DNA from 4 places in the Kribbella sp. NPDC048837 genome. Region 4 is predicted to be linked to each of the others. Evidence: riboswitches for the same ligand, from Rfam matches in the RefSeq annotation. Region 4 holds a riboswitch; each other region holds the start of a gene.
The links. Region 4 has a riboswitch for cobalamin ahead of metE (5-methyltetrahydropteroyltriglutamate--homocysteine S-methyltransferase). Riboswitches for the same ligand answer to the same signal wherever they lie in the genome.

Region 1 (5,209 bases), 290 kb from region 4:
GGTCCGCTGCCGCTGACCGCCGGACAGCGAGATCAACGCCCGGTCCCGTACGTCGGCCAGCCCGAGCAGGTCCAGAGTCTCCTCGACCCGGCGGCGCATCACGTCCGGCGCGACTCCGAGGGACTCCATGCTGTACGCCAGCTCGTCCTCGACCGTGTCGGTGACGAACCCCGCCATCGGGTCCTGCCCGACCAGACCGACCACATCGGCCAGATCGCGCGGCCGGTACTCGCGGGTGTCCCGGCCGTTCACCAGCACCCGGCCGGACAGCGTGCCGCCGGTGAAGTGCGGCACCAGCCCGTTGATTGCCCGCAGCAACGTTGACTTGCCGGACCCGGTCCGCCCGATCACCAGCGCCAGCTCACCCTCGGGCACCGTGAAGCTCACGTCCCGCAGCGCCGGCTCGGCGGCACCGTCGTACGTGACCGTCACCTGGTCGAACTCGATCATGTGACCGCCCGCCTGACCACCGGCGGTGCTGCGAGCGCGGGAGTCAGTCCCACGAGTATGCCGACCACCGGCAGTAGCGGAACCGGTGGCACCACCAACGGACCCGCGAGCAGCAGACCGGCGACACCAATGGCAGCCGCGGTCACCATGGCTCCGGCAGCGATCGCGCCAGACGCGACGACGAGCCACTCGGGCAAGGCCCACGGATCTGGCCGGTAGCGGGTTCGGGTGACCCGCTGGCGCCCGATCGCCATGGCGCCGACGGACAACAGCAGTCCCACCGCCAGTGCGGCCGCGGCGAACGGGAACGCCATGGCGTCGGTCAGCAACGCATAGACCCCGAGCAGAATGCCCAGCAACCCCAGCAGAACGCAGACCGCGGTCGTCCGACGCTGCGCCAGGGGGACCTGCGCCGTACGACCGTAGCCGCGCGAGTCCATTGCGGCGGCGAGCTCCACCGACCTGTCCAACGCACCCTCCAGCACCGGCATGGCCGTCGTACGGAACGAGCCGCGGGTGCGGCCGCGCAGACGGCGGGCGGCGCGAACCCGGCGCGCGTCCGTCACGAGCTGCGGTGCGAACGTCAGAGCGACCACACAGGCCACACCCATCTCGTAGAGGGCCCCGGGCAACGACTTGAGCAGCCGCCGGGGACTGGCCAGTGCGTTGGCCGCGCCGACGCAGCAGAGCATGACGGCCAACTGGCCACCGTCGTACAACGCGGTCAGGAGTGCCTCGAGAGTGACCTCGCCGCCGAGCTTGACGCCGTTCGCCCAGTCGGGCAAGGGGATCAGCGGCAGCGTGAACAACACCGTGTTGCCCTGCGAGCGGGTGGACAGCAGCGCCTGCAGCACCACCCGGACGCCGATGACCACCAGACCGAGCTTGAGGAACGCGGCGTAGCTGTGTGCCCAGGGAGCGTCGCTCCGGCGTGCGGCCACCACGAATCCGGTGACTGCGAGGATCAGCACGAGCAGCACCGGGTTCCGCGTCCGGCTGGCCGCGACGGCCATGCCGAGCGCCCACAGCCACCAGGCCCCCGGGTGGAGTGCCCGGGGGATCGTCAGGTGATCGACAGTACGCACTTACTTGGCTGTCCGCCGGCGGTTGAGAGCCAGACCGCCGCCGGCCAGGGCGACGACGACCACGGCGGCGATGATGATCCCGGTCCACGGCGCACCACCGTCATCGTCGGAGGACGATGCGGCCGGCGAGGTCGCGGCGGTCGAGCCGACGGCGGCACCGATCTGCAGCGTCACCGGGGTGTCGGTGGCCGGGACGTTGATGTTCTTCACCGCATCGCCGCAGCCCTTGGCCGGATAGCCCGCGATGCCGCAGGTCAGGCCCTTCTCGATCCGCACCGGCGCGACCGCGCCGAGGATCTTGGCGCCGTTCGCCTGGACGTCCGTGACCACGCAGGTGCCGGTGGCCTGCCCCGGAGTCTCACCACTGGCGGCGTCTTCCGGCGTACCGGGGTCGACGACCAGCGCCACCCGCTTCTTGCCGGTCTCGGCCGGCGTCTTGCCGCAGATCGCCTCGAAGTCGCCGGCGGCACGCGGCACGCGGGGCTTGGCGCCGCCGACGGCGAACCGCCAGCCCTCCACCGCCCCGTCGGCCGGGACGACGGCGTCCGCGCCCTTCGGCGAGAAGGCCCACTGGCCCGAGCTCCACTGGTAGTAGCCCCAGAAGCGATAGCCGTCCTCGGCCTGGGCGGTGGTGGCGACGGTCCCCGCCAGCAGGAAACCCGCCAGCGTGGCGAGGACCAGTCGTACGGTCCGGTGTGCAGTCATCTCATGTCCTCGATCGGGCCAGGTCGGAGCCATGGCCCGGTGGAGGAGGTCCCGCCTGCGCAGGCAGGGTAGGGGCTCCACCCGCGGACCACGGCGGGTAGTTGAGCCTGTCGCCTGCGGCACAGTGTTCCGGCTCGCCACACGAGGTGGCCTACGGTTGCGGGTCAGCGCCGGACTCGGACCGGCTTCCCTGTGCACGCAGGAGTGGTTCGACCGAAGCCTACTCTGCGGAGGAGAGACTCATCGGGCCGTAGACCTCGCGGCCGTCCTCCAGCAGGTACACCTGGCCGACACCGCGCTCGGCCAGGTCCCGCCAGCTCTCACCGAGCCAGCTCTCCGCGTCACCCTGCGCGGAGAACTCCGCCCCGCCGACCTCACCGGGGTCGACCAGGGCGCCGCTCGCGGTCTCGAACCGCCAGCTCCAGCTCATGAGCCAGGCCGGGTCTGCGGCGAGTTCTGCGCGGTCTTGGCCGGGTCGCGCTCGACGATCCCGCCGAGGACCTCGTCGATCCGCTTGAGCAGGCCCTCCTCGAGCTTCACGCCGGAGGCCTTCACGTTCTCCACGACCTGCTCGGGGCGGGACGCGCCGATGATGGCCGAGGAGACGTTCGGGTTCTGCAGCACCCAGGCGATGGCGAGCTGGGACAGCGCCAGGCCGGCCTCGTCGGCGAGCGGCTTCAGCTCCTGCACCCGGCCCAGCACGTCGTCGTTCAGGAACCGCTTGATCATGTTCGCGCCGTTGGCGTCGGTGGCCCGGGAGCCCTCCGGCGGCTGCTGACCGGGCAGGTACTTACCGGTGAGCACGCCCTGCGCGATCGGGGAGAACACCACCTGGCCGATACCGAGCTCCTCCGAGGCCGGCACCACCTCGGCCTCGATCACCCGCCAGAGCATGCTGTACTGCGGCTGGTTCGAGACGAACGGGATGCGCAGCTCCCGGGCCAGCCGGTGGCCCTCCTGCAGCTGCTCCGCGGTCCACTCGGACACGCCGATGTAGAGCGCCTTGCCGGAGCGGACGACGTCGGCGAAGGCCTCCATCGTCTCCTCCAGCGGCGTCTCGGTGTCGAACCGGTGCGCCTGGTAGAGGTCGACGTAGTCGGTCTTGAGCCGCTTCAGCGAGCCGTTGATCGACTCGTGGATGTGCTTGCGGGACAGGCCGACGTCGTTCGGTCCGCCCGGACCGGTGGGCCAGTAGACCTTGGTGAAGATCTCCAGCGACTCGCGGCGCTCGCCCTCCAGCGCCTCGCCGAGCACCGACTCGGCCTTGGTGTTGGCGTACACGTCGGCGGTGTCGAAGGTGGTGATGCCGGCCTCGAGCGCCGCGCGGACGCACGCCTTGGCCTGATCGTTCTCCACCTGGGACCCGTGCGTGAGCCAGTTCCCGTACGAGATCTCGCTGACCTTCAGACCACTGTTGCCGAGATAGCGGAAGTCCATACCCCTGACCCTACCGGCCCGGTCAGCTCGGCTTCTCGCCGCGCTTCACCATCGGCTTCGGGAGCCGCCAGCGGCGCATCTGCATGGTCCGGCGGACCGCGTAGAACCCGAGGCCCTTGGTCGACTCCTTCGGGAACTTCACCGTCACCGCCCGCCGCAGCCCGGCCGAGAGCAGGAACCAGTCCGCCGCGATCAGCAGGATCATCACCAGGAAGAGCAGGTTGACCACGCCGGCCAGCCACGGGAACTGCGCCGAGAACACCACGCCGACCAGCGACACCACCAGCAGCACCGGCAGCGCGAACTCCATCACCGAGTAGCGGGCGTCGACGTAGTCGCGGGCGAACCGCCGGACCGGGCCCTTGTCGGCGGCCGGCAGGTACCGGTCGTCGCCGGTGCGCATGGCGTCCTGCATCTTGGCCCGCTCGGTCCGGACCTTCTCCCGCCGGTACGCCGAGGCCTCCTTGCGGTTGCGCGGCTTCTTCAGCGCGGCCTTGCGGGCCGCCTCCGCCTCCTTGCGGGTCGGGGTGGGGCGTCCCTTCCCGCCCGGCTTGCCCTGGGGCTCGGCGGGTACGGTGGTAGCTGTCTCAGACTTGGTACGACGGAACACGGGGTCTGAACCTCATTCGGCAGGGCAGGTCGCGACTCGGGGTGGTCCCCGGACCTGAGCACCACTTTATCGGGGCCGGTCCTGATGGTGTGGTGACCCGTGGGGACATAGGGTGGAAAACGCACGCCGGGTCGTCACGCCGGCACAGAAGGGGTACGGATATCGATGAGCATCTTCAAGCGGATGTCGACGATCTTCAAGGCCAAGGCGAACTCCGCCCTGGACAAGGCCGAGGATCCTCGCGAAACCCTTGACTACTCGTATCAGAAGCAGCTGGAGCTGCTGCAGAAGGTACGGCGGGGCGTGGCCGACGTGGCCACCAGCCGCAAGCGGGTGGAGCTGCAGGCCTCCCAGCTGCAGGCCCAGTCGTCGAAGCTGCAGGAGCAGGCCCAGAAGGCGCTCTCGATGGGCCGCGAGGACCTGGCCCGGGAGGCCCTGACCCGCAAGTCCGGGCTGCAGGGCCAGATCGACGACCTGCAGACCCAGCACGCCCAGCTGCAGGGTGAGGAGGAGAAGCTCACGCTCGCCTCCCAGCGGCTGCAGGCCAAGGTCGAGTCCTTCCGGACCCGCAAGGAGACCATCAAGGCCACCTACACCGCGGCCGAGGCGCAGACCCGGATCAACGAGGCCTTCTCCGGCATCTCCGAGGAGATGAGCGACGTCGGCCTGGCGGTCCAGCGGGCCGAGGACAAGACCCAGCAGATGCAGGCCCGGGCCGGCGCGATCGACGAGCTGCTGGCCTCCGGCGCGCTCGACGACGCCAGCGGCACGGTCAAGGACAACATCACCCTCGAGCTGGACCGGATGTCGTCCAACTCCGACGTGGAGAACGAGCTGGCCGCGATGAAGGCCCAGCTCTCCGGCGGCAGCGCGCCGAAGGAGCTCTCCGGTGAGGCCCAGGGCGCCGCGGCGCCGCAGTCCG
Region 2 (5,209 bases), on a different contig from region 4:
TGCCGCAGCGCGTCCCAGTCCAACTGCTTGCCCTCATCAACGATCACGTCGCCGTCCCGGGCGGTCCGGAGCAGCTCGAGCGAGTCGATCGGCAGGGTCCCCTGGCTCCACAGCGAACCGTCATACGTCGAGTAGCGGCCGCGCTCGGCGGCCAGGTCGCTGGACGCCTCGATCGCGTGGTAGCTGATCTGCTCCATCGAGCGGTCCGCGAACTCGATCGCGGCGTCGGAGGAGTACGGGATCCGCAGCGCGAACAGCGCGTCGGCGAAGCCCATCAGGCCGAGGCCGACCGGGCGGTGCCGCTGGTTCGCCCGCTCGGACTCCGGGGTGGTGTAGAAGTTCACGTCGATGACGTTGTCGAGCATCCGGACCGCGGTCTTCACCGTGTCCCGGAGCAGCTCGGCGTCGAGGCCGTCCGCGGTCAGGTGGGCGACCAGGTTGACCGAGCCGAGGTTGCAGACCGCGGTCTCGTCGACGGTCGTGTTGAGCGTGATCTCGGTGCACAGATTCGACGAGTGGACGACGCCGTCGTGCTGCTGCGGCGAGCGGACGTTGCAGGCGTCCTTGAAGGTGATCCACGGGTGCCCGGTCTCGAACAGCACCGTCAGCATCCGGCGCCACAGGTCGACGGCCTTGACCCGCTTGAACACGTGGATCTCACCACGGTCGGCGGCCTCCTCGTACCCGACGTACGCCTCGGCGAAGGCCGCGCCGTACAGATCGTGCAGGTCGAGGACCTCGTTGGGGGAGAAGAGTGTCCAGTCGCCGCCGGCCTCAACGCGCTGGAGGAACAGATCCGGCACCCAGTTCGCCGTGTTCATGTCGTGGGTCCGCCGGCGTTCGTCGCCGGTGTTCTTGCGCAGGTCGAGGAACTCCTCGACGTCGATGTGCCAGGTCTCCAAGTAGGCACAGACGGCGCCCTTCCGCTTTCCTCCTTGGTTCACCGCGACGGCGGTGTCGTTGGCGATCTTCAGGAACGGTACGACGCCCTGCGACTCACCGTTGGTGCCGCGGATCTTGGCGCCGATCCCGCGGACCGGGGTCCAGTCGTTGCCGAGGCCGCCGGAGTACTTCGCGAGCAGTGCGTTGTTGCGGATGCCGTGGAAGATGCCGGCCAGGTCGTCGTCGACCGTGGTCAGGAAGCACGACGACAACTGCGGCCGGGTGGTCCCGGAGTTGAACAGGGTCGGCGTCGACGACATGAACCGGAACGAGCTGAGCAGCTCGTAGAACTGGATCGCCCGCGCCTCGCGGTCGTCCTCGCGCAGCGCCATCCCCATCGCGACCCGGAGGAAGAACGCCTGCGGCAGCTCGAAGCGAACCTTGTCGATGTGCAGCAGATACCGGTCGTAGAGGGTCTGCAGACCGAGGAAGGTGAAGTCCAGATCGCGCTCGGGCCGGATCGCGGCGGCGAGCCGGGCCAGGTCGAAGCTGGCGAGCTCCGGGTCGAGATGCCCGGCCTCGACGCCGACCTCGATGTAGCGCGGGAAGTACTCGGCGTACGCCGCGGTCATGTCGGCCTGGCTCGCCTGCCGGGGCTCACCGTGGACGCGGCCGAGGGCCTCGCGGCGGATCTGGTCCAGCAGCAGCCGGGACGCGGCGAAGCTGTACTGCGGCTCGGTCTCGACGTACGACCGGGCGGCCATCACCAGCGCGAGCTCGACCTCGTGCTGCGCGATGCCGTCGTAGCAGGAGCCGAGGGTCTCGTCGAGGATCAGCTCGGGGTCGACCGCGTCGAGCCCGGCGGCGGCCTCGGCCACGATCACCCGCAGCCGGTCGGTGTCGAGCGGTGCCCGGCTGCCGTCGGCCGCACGGACCGTCAGCGTCGGCTTCTCGGTGACCCCGGCGGGGTCGGCGGGTGTGCGGGCCCTGGTCCGCTCTTCGCGATAAAGGACGTACGCGCGGGCGACCTGGTGCTCACCGGCGCGCATCAGCGCCAGCTCGACCTGGTCCTGGATGTCTTCGACCTGGACGCTGCGGCGGGCGTCACCGCGGCTGGTCAGGGCGCCGACGACCCGGCCGGTCAGGTCGGCCACCAGGTCGCGGACCCGGTGAGTGGCGCCGGCCCCGGCGCCCTCGACAGCGAGGAACGCCTTACTCATGGCCACGGAGATCTTGCTCGGGTCGAACGCGGTGCTACTGCCGTCGCGGCGGACGACGGTCAGCTCGATCGGCAGGTCTGCCGAGAAATCAGGGCCGGCCTGGTCGGCGGCCCGGGAGGACGAGGCGATGGTCACAGAAGCTCTCTCCACACGAGTGTCGGAGGTCCTCGACCACTGCGCGGGCAGGCGCACGACGACACGGCCGCACCGGCCGGGAACACTGCCGTCACGCCCTGCGACCCACCCGCGAGGTCTCGGACCGCGCGCACCGGTGGTGCGCGCGCCGATGGCAGGTATCCGGACTCGCGGAAGGTCTCCGCTCACCGTTGCGGGGCAGCTCCGGAGTCGCACCGGATTCCCCTGTTGCCTCGGAGTGACCCACATCTTGTGGTGCCAGCCGCTCCGAACCACCAGCAGTAGTGATGCTAGGTGGTCGCTCCGACAATTCGTGGCATTGCCGCGCCGCGCCGCGCGTGTCGCGGCGTGTCGCGCCGGCGGCCGGTCGTCACGCGGCGACCGCATACAGATCCTGGAGCGTCATGATCTCCGAGCCGTGGTGGATGAGCTCGCGATTGAGCCGGAGAACGACGTGGCCGAACGGCTCGCCCGCGTCCAGCTCGGTCGCCTGGCTGAGCCCGACCGTCATCACTTGCTCCTCGTCGAGTGCGGCGATCGATTCCTGCCACGCGTCCACCCAGTGCGTCAGCCAGGCGACCGCATCCCGCGCGTTGCCGTGCAGGGTGATGTCGGCCCGGCCCTGCCGGCTCTCGCCGAAGGTCCACTCCCAGCGCTCGAAGAAGGTCTCGGTCAGGTGGGCGATCAGCCACGCGATCGTGCGCGGGCCGCGATGATCCGGCTCGTCCGGCCATTGCGCGACCCATTCGCCGGATCCGAGCGATCGGAACCGGCCGGCGTAGTGCCGCCGGACGACGGTCAGTGCCTCGCTGCTCGGTCGCCAGAAGTACTGCTCGTCGGTCAGTTGGGCGAGCCGGCCGGACAGCACCATCCAGCTGAAGCCGAGCTGGCCTCGCACCATCGCCATCGCCGAAGGGCGGTGCAGGATGTCCCAGTCGAACGGCTCCGGCATCACGGTTCTCACGCTCCCCGTCACGGCGCCTCGATTTGAGACGCGATCGAACATGTGTTCGAATTGTGTCCCGACGGGGAGGAGAAAGTCAATGCGGATGGTGTGTTGGTTCTGGCCTCGACGGCACGGGTCTGCTAGGCGGTTGGATCCTGGTATCGGCCGCAGGGCTGGCGAAGCGCCGCTCGAGCAACGTGAAGGCGTCGATCAGTTCCGGCGCCTCGTACACCCGGTTCCGGCGGCCGTCGGTGATCTCGCGCAGGACCTTCGCCTCGACCAGCCGGGTCAGTCCCTGGTTGGCGGCCTGCTGGGACCGGTCGATGAGCTGCGCGGCCGCGGTGAGGGTGAGGACTGGAGCCGCGGGCAGTGCCTCGATCAGCAGTTCGGTCGCGGAGCCCGCGCGGACCGGAGCGGCTCGCTCGCGCCAGGCGGTCTTGAGATCGGTGGCGGTCTGTTCGAAGCGAGCCGCCTCCGCGGTCGCATGACTGCACGCCATCGCGAACATTCGCAGCCACGGGTTCGCCGCCGAGCGAGCCTTGGCGGTGGTCGCCCGCCCGACGTAACGGAAGTCGGTGAGCGCCTCGATGTACCGCGCCGCGTGCGTGGCGAGCGACAACGACACCGGTGGCACGGTCCGCGAGACCAGGCCGTCGGCCCGCAGGATCAGGTGGATCAACGCGCGCCCGGTCCGGCCGTTGCCATCGGCAAAGGGATGGATCGTCTCGAACTGCGCGTGCGCGATGGCGGTCTTGGCCAGCACCGGCAGCCGCGACTCGCGGACGAACGTCATCAGATCGGCGAGCAGGTCGGGGATCAGGTGCGCCGGCGGCGGGACGTAGTACGCCTCGGCGGGGGAGCGGCCGCCGATCCAGTTCTGCAGGTAGCGGATCTCCCCGCCGAATTCGGGGGTGGGGGACTGGGCCATCAGCCGCCGGTGCGCTTCGAGCAGGTGGTCGACCTCGAGTTTGTCGCCGGCCTGGACGGAGTCGGTCACCCAGGTCATCGCGTCGACGGCGCCGAGCACCTCCTCGGCGGTGACGTCACTGGGTGTGTTGCCGGGTCGACCACGGAGGACGTCGGCTTTGAGGAGGCGGCGTGCACCGACGACCAGTCCTTCGATCTGCGAGGACCCGACAGCCTCGGCCCGCAGCAGCAGCCGGGCGAGCGCCTCGCTGTTGGTAAGCACAGCGGCAGTCGCGTCGAGCCGGGCGAGGTCGCCGGCGGCGTCCTCCAAGGCGGCCAGGACGTCGTCGCTCAGGTCGAAGGCGCGCCCGACCAGCGGATCCGGGAAGTAGAGCTCGTAGGACCCGCCCAGCCGTTCCGCCCGGGTGAACCCGTCCGGGTGCCCAGGCCACCGATGCAACTCGACCCGTGCCATACCTCTTATTCAAGCTTATCCACAAACCTTGAACAAGAGTCCACAGGCTGTGGACGGGCGGGAGCGAGATCGAATCGTGACTACACAGCGTGGCCATCGCCGGTAAAGTTACGCGGAGTGATGTGCCGGGGGACGACCCTGAGGTCGCGGCACGAGAGTGACTGTCTTTTGAGTGACTGTCTTCTGGGGGATTCATGACGCACCGAATCGCAGCACCATGCCCGGATCCAGCCGCGGCCGCCTGAGGGCGGGATCCGCAGCCGTGACTGCGCGTAAGGGTGCTTCGAATGAGCATTAGCGGCGAGGTGTGGACCCAGCTGTGGGCAGACTGGTCGGTGGCCGAACGCAGACGGACGGAGGCGCCGGTGACGTTGGACGTCGAGACTCGCGAGATGGTGGCCGCGAACGAGGCCGACTGGGACGCCCGGGCGCCGCTGCATGCGGCCAGCCGGTTCTACAGTCAGCCCGCGGAGTACTGGTTCGCCGACTACGAGTGGGTCGATCTCGGTCCACTGCGCGAGCGCGACGTACTGCATCTGCAATGCCATCTCGGGACCGAGACCATCGCGTTCGCCCGGCGTGGTGCGCGGACCACCGGGCTCGATCTGTCGGCGAAGTCGCTGGAGGAAGCACGCCGGATCGCTG
Region 3 (5,209 bases), on a different contig from region 4:
GTGGTAGATCGCGACCGGGTTCTCGCCGAAACCACGCGGTGGCTGGATCATCAGTACGACGTTCCCGAACCGCAGCGCCGCCAGCGCGATCGCGGGCTCGTCACCGGACGTGTCGACGTACAGCTGACCGGGCGCCGCGCCCCAGGCCCCGGTCATTGCCTCGCGCAACGATTCCGGCGTACGCCCGAACCACTCCGCGTAGACCTGCAGCGGGATCTTGGCGACCGCCGACGCCAGCTGCTCGTCGGTCAGCCAGTCGACGTCGTGACCACCGGCCGCGATCAGCCGGTGGATCAGCCCGTCGGCGCCTTCCGCGCCCTGGAGCTCGCTGAGGTCGAGCCCACCGAGGTCGTACCCGGCCTGCTCCAGCTGCCCGAGCAGCACGACCGCCGACGCCGGTGTGTCCAGACCGACCGCGTTCCCGATCCGCGCGTGCTTGGTCGGGTACGACGACAACACCAGCGCGAGCCGCTTGTCCCGAGCGGGCACGTGGCGCAGGCGGGCGTGCGCGACCGCGATCCCGGCCAGCCGGGCACACCGCTCCGGATCCGGCGCGTACCGGGCCAGGCCGTCGGCGTCGTACGACTTGAACGAGAACGGGATCGTGATCAGGCGCCCGTCGAACTCCGGGATCGCGACCTGGGTCGCCGCGTCCAGCGGGCTGACCGCGGCGTCACTGGCCAGCCACTGCTCGCGGGTCGAGGTCAGGGCGAGGCCTTGGATCAGCGGGATGTCGAGGGAGGCGAGCGCACCGGCGTCCCACGCGTCGTCGGAGCCGCCGGCACTCGCATTGGCCGCGACCGATCCCCCGGCGGCGAGCAGCGTCGTGACGAGGACATCGCACTTGCGCAGGAGCTCGAACAGTCCGGCGTTCTCGGTCGACGTCGGATCGAGTCCGCGCAGGGTCCCGCAGTACACGGGCAGCGGCTGCGCACCCGCCGCCGAGACCGCGGCGGCGAGCGCGTCGACGAAGGCGGTGTTGCCGGAGATCTCGTGCGCGCGGTAGTAGACGATCCCGACCACGGGCCGGTCGTCCTCGACGTACTCCCCGCGCACGCCGTACGCCGGAAGGGCGCGCGGCGGATCGAACTCGTCACCGGTCAGGAGCAGCGTGTCGCGCAGGAAGCCGGCCAGGTTGCGCAGGTTCCCGGAGCCGCCTTCGCGGAGGTAGGCCAGCGCCTCGGTCACGGCACCCGCGGGGACGGTCGACAGCGACATCAGCTCGGCGTCCGGCGCGGCCTCACCGCTGACCACCACGGCCGGCTTGCCGGACGCGATCACCGCGCCGAGCCCCTCCTCCCAGGCCCGCCGGCCGCCGAGCAGGCGGACCACGACGACCTCGGCGGCGTCGAGCAGCGGAGCCAGTTGGTCGAGCTCCAGCCGGGCCGGGTTGGCGACCGTCCAGCCGGCCTCCGCCTCGGCAGCGGCGAGCAGATCGGTATCGGCGGTGGAGAGCAGCAGCAGGTTGGCAGGCACGCGCGCCCGGTCCTTCCTCGGGGTGTCCACGCCCCGTTCGGAGGTACGACGGCGGCAGTTCCTGACTCCCCCTCGACAAGGGGCTCACAGTGGCGGGACCGCCCCGGACTCACACCGGGTTCCTGCTGATGCCGTCGATGACGAGCCGACTCTAGCCGACGACCACTCCGGCCACCGGGCGCAGGCTTCGCCGTTGACCCGAGCGGACAACAGGTGTAGGCCGGAATGCCAAGGGTTTGTACTGCGGACGCCCCCCGGCGTCGCACGACAACGTCTTCTTCAGCGCAAGCCGTTCAGCCCGGCGTCACCTGAAGGAGGCAATCATGCGCTTGAAGTTCTGGAGATTTCTGGTCGTCGTCCTGACGGCCGGTCTGGCTGCTCCCGCCCTCACCGCCGTGCCGAGTCAGGCCGGCGGCAACCACTCGAACCCGGCAGTGATCACCCAGTGGAACACCATCGCCGGCCGGACGATCTACACCGAGAACGCGACCTCGGTCCCGGTCGGGAGTCTGTACTTCGGCTTCGTGTCGCTGGCCGTGTACGACGCGGTGGTCGCCATCGAGGGCCGCTACGAGCCGTACCTGAAGCAACCGAAGGTCCGCGGCCCGGCCTCCTCGGACGCGGCGGCCGCGACGGCGGCGTACGACGTCCTGCGGTACTACTTCCCGGCCTCGGCCGCGAACCTCGCCACCGACTATGCCGCGTCGCTCGCCGCCATCCCCGACAGCCGCGCCAAGGTCCGGGGCACCGAGGTCGGCCGGCACGCAGCGGAGAAGCTGATCCGAGCGCGGGCCGACGACGGCCGAGGCGCGAACATCCAGCTGACGGTGACGCCCGCCCCGGGAGTCTGGCGCCCGACACCTGATGCCTTGGCGCCGATGCTCGCGCCTTGGCTCGGATTCGTCGTACCGCTGGCACTCCGATCGCCGACGCAGTTCCGGCTGTCCGGCCCCTACCCGATCACGTCGAAGGCCTATGCTCGGGACTTCGCCGAGGTGAAGGCCAAGGGTGCGCTGGTCGGATCCACCCGGACCGCGTGGCAGACCGAGACCGCACTGTTCTGGAACGCCAACGCCGTCCTGCAGTACCAGACGGCACTTCGTGGGCAGGTCGCCGCGCGCGGGATGAACCTCGTCGACAGCGCCCGGGCGTTCGCCCTGCTCAGCACGAGCATCGCCGATGCGCTGATCGCGTGCTGGCGGTCCAAGTACGACTACGCCTACTGGCGACCGATCACGGCGATCCGGCTGGCCGACACCGACGGGAACCGGGCGACCACACCCGACGCCACCTGGATGTCATTGCTCCAGACCCCGCCCTATCCGGATTACGTCAGCGGGCACGCATCCGGCACCGGCGCGGCAACCGGAGTGTTCAGCTATCTGTTCGGTGCGCGGTCCATCGACCTGGACATCTCCTCCTCGGTGACCATGACGACCCGGCACTACGACAGCGCCGCGGTCCTCGATGCCGAGACGATGAATGCCAGGATCTGGCTCGGCTTCCACTTCCGGAAGGCGATGACCGACGCCAACCGCCTCGGCCACCGCACCGCGACGTGGACGATCACCCACGAGTTCAGGCCGGTGCACAGATGAGTGTTCAGCTGTGCATGGCGTAGTGAGCTGCTAGGAGGTCGGTGCCCCAGTCGTTGCGGAGGTCTCGCCAGACGGAGTGGATGTGGTTGGCGTCGTCCTGGGTGTTGTCGTATTCGGCCAGGAAGCTGGGGCCGGCGATCGAGTAGTAGTGGCGGTGGCCGACCCCGGGCTCGGTCTCGCCGGCCCACGCGAAGGTGAGGCGTTCGATGCCGCGGTCGGTGATGTCCTGCCAGGTCTGGAGGCCGATCGGTCCGGCGGCGCGGCCGACGTACTGACCGATGAGGAGGCTGAGGAGCTGGCGCTGGTCCGCGGTCATGTCGCCGTACGCGAGACCGCGGTGGAGCAGCGACGCGTCGGCGACCGGGTCGTGGCGGGTCAGGATGTCGTCCGGTGCGGCGTCGGAGACCAGGGCGACGGCGAGCTGGCCGGGCTCGAGCGCGTGCAGGAGCTGGAAGCCGAGGTCCTGCTCCGCGGCCAGGAACCGGCGTCCGGCGTACGGGCCGGTGCGGACCTCGGCCGGGTTCGACCCGAAGAACTGGGGGGTGAACGAGATGGCGCCGTCGACGAGCGTGACGTGCAGCGCGAGATGGTGACCGTTCAGCCGCCAGGCCCACGGCTCGGTCCCGGCCGGGTCGCCGAGCACGCGCAGGTAGTAGCGATCGCCCACCGTCGAACCGGCCCAGCCGCCGCGCTCCGCGACTTCCATCGGATCGGCGAGACCGCGGACGATGATCTCGGCCGCCATCACGCCACGGAAGTCGGCCAGGCCGCGCTCGCTGTAGGCGAGTCCGAGCAGGCGCACCGCCAGCGCCTCCTGCTCCGCGGACAGCTCGTGCAGCGGCAGGCCCGGAACGGCACCGGGCAGGTACGTCCACTGCTGGTGGTCGGGCGTGTCGAAGGGAGCCTTGATCTTCTCGAGCTGGGTGGGTGTGAGGCTCGCCAGCAGTTCGAGCACCGCATCCCGCGTCTGTTCTACAACCATGCCGATCGCTCCCGTTCCGTCGGTTCGTAGTGTGTCCACTGTTCGAACGGCCGGTCCAGCTTGTACCGGAAATCCGGCTGGCGCAGCAGGACGCGTGTTTCGGCGTTGTCCGGGTTCCGCAACGTCTCGAAGAACCGCACCGACCAGTGGAACCAGCGCATGCAGAACAACCGCATTGTGAGGCCGTGCGACACCAGCAGCACGTTGCGGGGCGCGTCCGCGCTCTCGAAGTCGCGGTGCATCGTCTCCAGGAACGTCGAGACCCGGTCGTACACGTCCGACCCCGACTCGCCGTGGGTGAACCGGTAGAAGAAGTGCCCGTACCGGTCCCGCAGCTCCTTCTGCATCTCGATGTCCGCGGTGTCCTGGTAGTTGGCCCAGTCCTGCTCCCGCAGCCGCGGCTCCTCCCGGGCGACCCCGATCAGATCGTCCAGCCCGAGCGAGTCCAGCGTCTGCCGGGCGCGCAGGTACGGCGAGACGTACGCCCGGACCGGCTCGTTCTCGAACAGCTCCCGCAGCTGCTTGCCCGCCTCGGCCGACTGCTCGTGCCCGTGCGCCGTCAGCGGGATCGCGTGGTCGGGGACGCGCTCGAAGATCGTCTTGTCCAGGTTCGCCTCGGACTCGCCGTGCCGGATCAGCGCGATCCGCAACGGCCGTCGGCTCAACCCCATCGCTTCCCTTTCCACCCCAGAGCGTGTCTCCCAAAGGCCAGGATCGCGGCGACCCCGGTGGCGGCGATCCCGACGTGCCGCGCGAGGGCGGCGGTACGGCGTACGTCCGCGACGGCCGGTGGTGGCCCGTCTCCCAGCGTGCCACGGTCCTCCTGGTACGACCCGTAGCTATTGGTCCCGCCGAGGGTCAGGTCGAGCGCCCCGGCGAACGCCGCCTCGACCGGCCCGGCGTTCGGACTCGGATGCTTCGGTGCGTCCCGCCGCCACACCGTCACCGCCTCCCGCGGTCGCCCCGCCGCGAGTCCGGTGAGCACCGCGCAGGCGCGAGCGGGCAGCAGGTTGAGTACGTCGTCCAGCCGGGCCGACGCCCACCCGAAGTTCAGGTACTTCGCGGACTTGTAGCCCACCATCGCGTCCAGCGTGTTGGCCGCGCGGTAGCCGAGCAGCCCGGGCACGCCGAGCACGCCGCCCCACAGCAGCGG
Region 4 (5,209 bases):
TACCCGCGCGTCTTCAGACCACAGTCCGGGTTGATCCACAGTTGCTCGGCGGGCGTAGTGGCGAGGGCCGCCCGGATCAGGGCGGTGAGTTCCTCGGTGCCCGGAACGCGTGGGGAGTGGATGTCGTACACCCCCGGCCCGACGCCACGCCGGAAGCCGGCCGCGGCGAGATCCTTCAGCACCTCCATCTTCGATCGAGCCGCCTCGATCGTGGTCACGTCCGCGTCCAGCCCGTCGATCCCGGCGATCACCGCACCGAACTCCGAGTAGCACAGATGCGTGTGGATCTGGACGCCCGCCGGCGCACCACCGGTCGCCAGCCGGAACGCACCGACCGCCCAGTCCAGGTACGCCTTCTGTTCCGCGGTCCGCAGCGGCAGCAGCTCGCGCAACGCGGGCTCGTCCACCTGCACGATCCTGATCCCGGCCGCGACCAGGTCGGCCACCTCGTCGCGGATCGCCAGAGCGACCTGGTCGGCCGTGACGGCGAGCGGCTGGTCGTTACGGACGAACGACCAGGCCAGGATCGTCACCGGCCCGGTCAGCATGCCCTTCACCGGCCGCTCGGTCAGCGACTGCGCGTACGACGCCCACGGCACGGTCATCGGGGCCGGTCGCGACACCTCGCCGTACAGGATCGGTGGACGGACGCAGCGGCTGCCGTACGACTGCACCCAGCCGTGCTTGGTGGTCGCGAAGCCGTCCAGCTGCTCGGCGAAGTACTGGACCATGTCGTTGCGCTCGGGCTCACCATGCACGAGTACGTCGAGACCGAGCTCCTCCTGCAGGCCGATCACCCGCGCGATTTCGGCCCGCATCCGCTCGTCGTACGTCGCGGCGTCGATCCGCGCGGTCCGGAGGTCGGCGCGGGCCTGGCGGATGTCCGCGGTCTGCGGGAAGGAGCCGATCGTGGTGGTCGCGAGTGCGGGCAGTCCGATCGATTCCTGTGCGATACGGCGTTCGTCGTACGGCGGCCGCTGTCGATCCGCGGGACGAATCGAGGCGGCCCGGTCGCGGACGGCCTGCTCGCGGACCAGGTTGGATTCCTCGACCGGTCCGCCGGGTGTGTTGCCGAGGTCGACCAGGACCCCCTCGTCGAGGGCTCGGCCGAGTACGACGACCTCGTCGACCTTCTGTCGCGCGAACGCGAGTCGCTCGCGGACGCGTGGATCCAGCTCGTCCTCCGCGTCCACGTCGTACGGCACGTGCAGCAGCGAGCAGGAGGTGGAGACGGCCAGCTGACCGACCGATCCGAGCAGCTTCGCGCAGGTGGAGAGCGCGTCGCCCAGGGGAGTGCGCCAGATGTTGCGGCCGTCGACCACTCCGGCGACCAGCGTCTTGCGGCGGAGGCTCGGGAGTACGGCGAGTTGGTCGACGAGGCCCGGAGCGGACAGGAGTTCGACCGCGAGACCGTCGACGGCGGTCGACGTCAGCACGGGCAACGCCGGGCCAGGGTCACCGAAGTACGTCGCGACGAGCAGGCGTGGGCGGTCCGTGAGTGAAGCCAGGCGGTCGTAGGCGCGGCGCAGTGCGTCGAGCTCGGCCGGGGTGCGGTCCTGGACCAATGCGGGCTCGTCCAGCTGCACCCACTCCGCTCCGGCGGACTCGAGTTGGCTGAGCAGGTCGGCGTACGCGTCGAGTAAGCGGTCGAGCAGGCTGAGCGGTTCGAAACCCGGTGTGACCGACTTCGACAGCAGCAGGAACGTGAGTGGTCCGATCAGGACCGGGCGGGTGTCGACGCCGAGCTCGCGTGCGGCCGCCAGGTCCTCGAGGGGCTTGGCCGGATCGAGCTCGAAGGTGGTGTTCTCGCTGAGCTCGGGGACGAGGTAGTGGTAGTTGGTGTCGAACCACTTGGTCAGTTCGAGTGGTGCGACGTCGTCCCGGCCGCGGGCCATCGCGAAGTACGTGTCGAGGGTGGAGCGGCCTTGGAAGCGGTCGGGGACGACGCCGAACAGTTGCACGTGGTCGAGCATCTGGTCGTAGTACGAGAACGTGTTGCCGGGGAGTACGTCGAGGCCGCGGGCGGTCAGGTCGCGCCAGGTGTCGGCGCGCAGCCGATGGGCGGTCGCCTCCAGTTCGGTGGCGTCGATGGCGCCGGACCAGTACTTCTCGACGGCCTTCTTGAGTTCGCGGGCCGGGCCGATCCGTGGGTAGCCCAGGACCGTCTTGATGGTGTTCACGTCTCTCTCCTCGCGAGCGTGCCGATGGTTCGGCGGATCGCGGAGAGACCGTGCCGGTGGCGGTCGGTGCGGTACAGCCGACGAGCCATGGCTCCGGGCCGGGTCCTCCCACGAGACCGCCGTTCCCGCGCGCACCGGTTGGTGCGCGCACCGGCGGCAGGTCTTCGGACTCACGGGCGGACCGGTCGCTGACCGGTGGACCTACTGGCCGTCGCTTCCCGGACGCTGGGGCGTCCAGTGCTCGTGACGGCGGTCGTTCCCGTTCACCGCTGCGGGGCAGTCCCGGATTCCCACCGGGTTCCCTCTTGCCTCGCCCGATCACAGATCTCATGACCGCGCGAACCGTCGGCGTCTCCGAGCGTACGCGCGTCCGCCGCGTCTCGCCGTGTCCCGCCGTACACCGAGACGAACACCACTACCGGACTCTCCGCGCGATCCCCGGATCCGGCGTCCCGCCCCGCAGGAGCTCCGCCAGCATTTCGATCCCGTCGAGAAGCCGGGGCCCCGGCCGCGCGAAGTACCCATTCGCATCCGCCGCCCACACCGCAACCCCCGCCGGGAGCACACCCAACAGTTCCTCCGCCAGCCGAGCAGCACCATCCAGCCCAAACCCACACGGCGCGACAACCACGATCTCGGGTCGCTTGGCGCCGACCACGTCCCAGGTGATCTCCGCCGAACGCTGACCCGCGGACCCCAGCACGCTGATCCCACCCGCCAACTCCACCATCTCCGGCAACCAATGCCCCGGCGCGTACGGCGGATCCGTCCACTCCAGCAACGCAACCTGCGCCGGCTCGCCCTGTGCCTGAGCGCTCCTTCCTAGATGACCGGCTACCTCCCGGAGCCGGTGGCGGAGGTCGTCCACCAACGGTGCCGGGTCTCGGTCGATTGCTTTGCCGATGGTTTCGATGGAGGTGAGGACCTCTTCGAGGGTGTGGGGGTCGGTGGTGACCACCTCGGCTCGGCAGCCCAGGTAATCGAGGGCTTCGGCGACGTTCGTCACGTCGATCGCGCAGACCTTGCAGAGGTCCTGAGTGATGACGACATCGGGATCGAGTTCGCGGAGCGCGCCGGCGTCGAGGTGGTAGAGGTCCTCGCCGGCCGCGACCCGCTGCCGCACGAACGCGTCGATCTCACCCGGCGTCAGTCCCTCGGGGAGTGCGGTCGTCGACACGATCCGCCGGGTCCGCGCGACGGCCGGGTAGTCACACTCGAAGGTCACGCCGACCACGTCCGCACCGGCGCCCAAGGCGAAACAGATCTCCGTCGCCGACGGCAGCAACGAGACGATCCGCACGCCCGAAGCCTACCCGCGAGCCGCGCTCGGCGGGTGATCCGCACGGCCCGGAACGGTCCCGCGGGCTCGCCCGCAAACCCGCCCGGCGAACCCGGGTGACCTTGACGAAAAGCCGGTTTCAGGTCGCCGCGAGGTTTCGTCGGTGAAGGGGTGGATTGTCTTGCGTTGTCAATGGGGGAAGGGTTTTCCGGCCTTCGACCTGTGGGCAGGGTCACGTCGGCATCGTGAGACCAGTGTTCAACTGGACTGGTTTTCTGGCTTACTCTGAAAACACGCCCCCGCCACCGGAGTCGATGGGCCAGCGGACCACCACACCGCGACTCACCAGCACCGCCCGAACCAAGGGAGTGACAGTGCCGAAACTCGTCTACGACTTCGCCGAAGGCAACAAGGACATGAAGCAGCTGCTCGGCGGCAAGGGGGCGAACCTGGCCGAGATGACCAACCTCGGCCTGCCGGTGCCACCCGGTTTCACGATCACCGCCGACGCCTGCCGCGCGTACCTGGCCACCGGCGCGGTGCCGCCGGAGCTCGCCGACGAGATCGACCACCACGTCGACCTGTTGCAGCAGACGATGGGCAAGAAGCTCGGCCAGGCCGACGACCCGCTGCTGGTCTCGGTCCGCTCCGGCGCGGCCGTGTCGATGCCCGGCATGATGGAGACCGTCCTGAACGTCGGCCTCAACGACGACTCGGTGAACGGGCTCGCGCACCACTCCGGCAACCCGCGGTTCGCCTGGGACGCGTACCGCCGGCTGATCCAGATGTTCGGCAAGACTGTGCTCGGCATGGAGGGCGATGTCTTCGAGGGCGCGATCGAGGCGGCGAAGCAGGCCAAGGGCACCAGCAACGACCTCGACCTGGACGCCGACGACCTGAAGGGCCTGGTCGAGACGTTCAAGCGGGCCGTCCACGAGCACACCGGCCGCGAGTTCCCGCAGGACCCGCGGACCCAGATGGACCTCGCGATCGAGGCCGTCTTCGGCTCGTGGAACTCCGACCGCGCCATCCTGTACCGCCGCCAGGAGCGGATCGCCACCGACCTCGGTACGGCGGTCAACATCTGCTCGATGGTGTTCGGCAACCTCGGCATGGACTCCGGCACAGGTGTCGCGTTCACCCGCGACCCGTCGACCGGACAGCCCGGTGTGTACGGCGACTACCTGCAGAACGCGCAGGGCGAGGACGTGGTGGCCGGCATCCGCAACACGGTCCCGCTGGCGGACCTGGAGCAGATCGACAAGACGTCGTACGACGACCTGATGGCGATCATGGCCAAGCTCGAGGGGCACTACCGCGACCTGTGCGACATCGAGTTCACGGTCGAGCGCGGCAAGCTGTGGATGTTGCAGACCCGGGTCGGCAAGCGGACCGCGGCGGCGGCGTTCCGGATCGCGACCAGCCTGATCGACGAGGGCGTGATCGACACCGGCGAGGCACTGCGCCGGGTGAAGGGCGCGCAGCTGGCGCAGCTGATGTTCCCGCGGTTCGACGCGGACGCGGCCAAGGACCTGATCACCAAGGCGATCGGCGCGTCGCCGGGTGCGGCCTCGGGCAAGGTGGTCTTCACCTCGGCCGCGGCGGTCGAGGCGGCGGACAAGGGCGAGAAGGTGATCCTGGTCCGGCGCGAGACGAACCCGGACGACTTGCACGGCATGATCGCGGCCCAGGGCATCCTGACCAGCCGCGGCGGCAAGACCTCGCACGCGGCCGTGGTCGCCCGCGGCAT

Region 1: linked by a shared signal. The riboswitch ahead of ACZ6O0_RS32990 (SCO2322 family protein) and the one ahead of metE (5-methyltetrahydropteroyltriglutamate--homocysteine S-methyltransferase) in region 4 are both predicted to bind cobalamin.
Region 2: linked by a shared signal. The riboswitch ahead of ACZ6O0_RS27580 (ribonucleoside-diphosphate reductase subunit alpha) and the one ahead of metE (5-methyltetrahydropteroyltriglutamate--homocysteine S-methyltransferase) in region 4 are both predicted to bind cobalamin.
Region 3: linked by a shared signal. The riboswitch ahead of cobN (cobaltochelatase subunit CobN) and the one ahead of metE (5-methyltetrahydropteroyltriglutamate--homocysteine S-methyltransferase) in region 4 are both predicted to bind cobalamin.

Annotation. Positions count from the first base shown of each region.
Region 1 is NZ_JBVJHF010000008.1:139,690-144,898, reverse strand. It holds gene ACZ6O0_RS33000 (ABC transporter ATP-binding protein) at 1-450, opposite strand, end outside; gene ACZ6O0_RS32995 (energy-coupling factor transporter transmembrane component T) at 447-1,535, opposite strand; gene ACZ6O0_RS32990 (SCO2322 family protein) at 1,536-2,240, opposite strand; cobalamin riboswitch at 2,342-2,473, opposite strand; gene ACZ6O0_RS32985 (hypothetical protein) at 2,461-2,670, opposite strand; gene ACZ6O0_RS32980 (aldo/keto reductase family protein) at 2,667-3,677, opposite strand; gene ACZ6O0_RS32975 (DUF3043 domain-containing protein) at 3,700-4,287, opposite strand; gene ACZ6O0_RS32970 (PspA/IM30 family protein) at 4,453-5,209, shown strand, end outside.
Region 2 is NZ_JBVJHF010000006.1:201,112-206,320, reverse strand. It holds gene ACZ6O0_RS27580 (ribonucleoside-diphosphate reductase subunit alpha) at 1-2,231, opposite strand, end outside; cobalamin riboswitch at 2,374-2,529, opposite strand; gene ACZ6O0_RS27575 (DinB family protein) at 2,608-3,189, opposite strand; gene ACZ6O0_RS27570 (Fic family protein) at 3,278-4,564, opposite strand; gene ACZ6O0_RS27565 (class I SAM-dependent methyltransferase) at 4,852-5,209, shown strand, end outside.
Region 3 is NZ_JBVJHF010000003.1:546,894-552,102, forward strand. It holds gene cobN (cobaltochelatase subunit CobN) at 1-1,476, opposite strand, end outside; cobalamin riboswitch at 1,513-1,641, opposite strand; gene ACZ6O0_RS18230 (vanadium-dependent haloperoxidase) at 1,800-3,074, shown strand; gene ACZ6O0_RS18235 (DUF3500 domain-containing protein) at 3,079-4,056, opposite strand; gene ACZ6O0_RS18240 (phosphoglycerate mutase family protein) at 4,047-4,727, opposite strand; gene ACZ6O0_RS18245 (cobalamin biosynthesis protein) at 4,718-5,209, opposite strand, start outside.
Region 4 is NZ_JBVJHF010000008.1:425,069-430,277, reverse strand. It holds gene metE (5-methyltetrahydropteroyltriglutamate--homocysteine S-methyltransferase) at 1-2,180, opposite strand, end outside; cobalamin riboswitch at 2,319-2,542, opposite strand; gene ACZ6O0_RS34290 (TroA family protein) at 2,596-3,480, opposite strand; gene ppdK (pyruvate, phosphate dikinase) at 3,834-5,209, shown strand, end outside.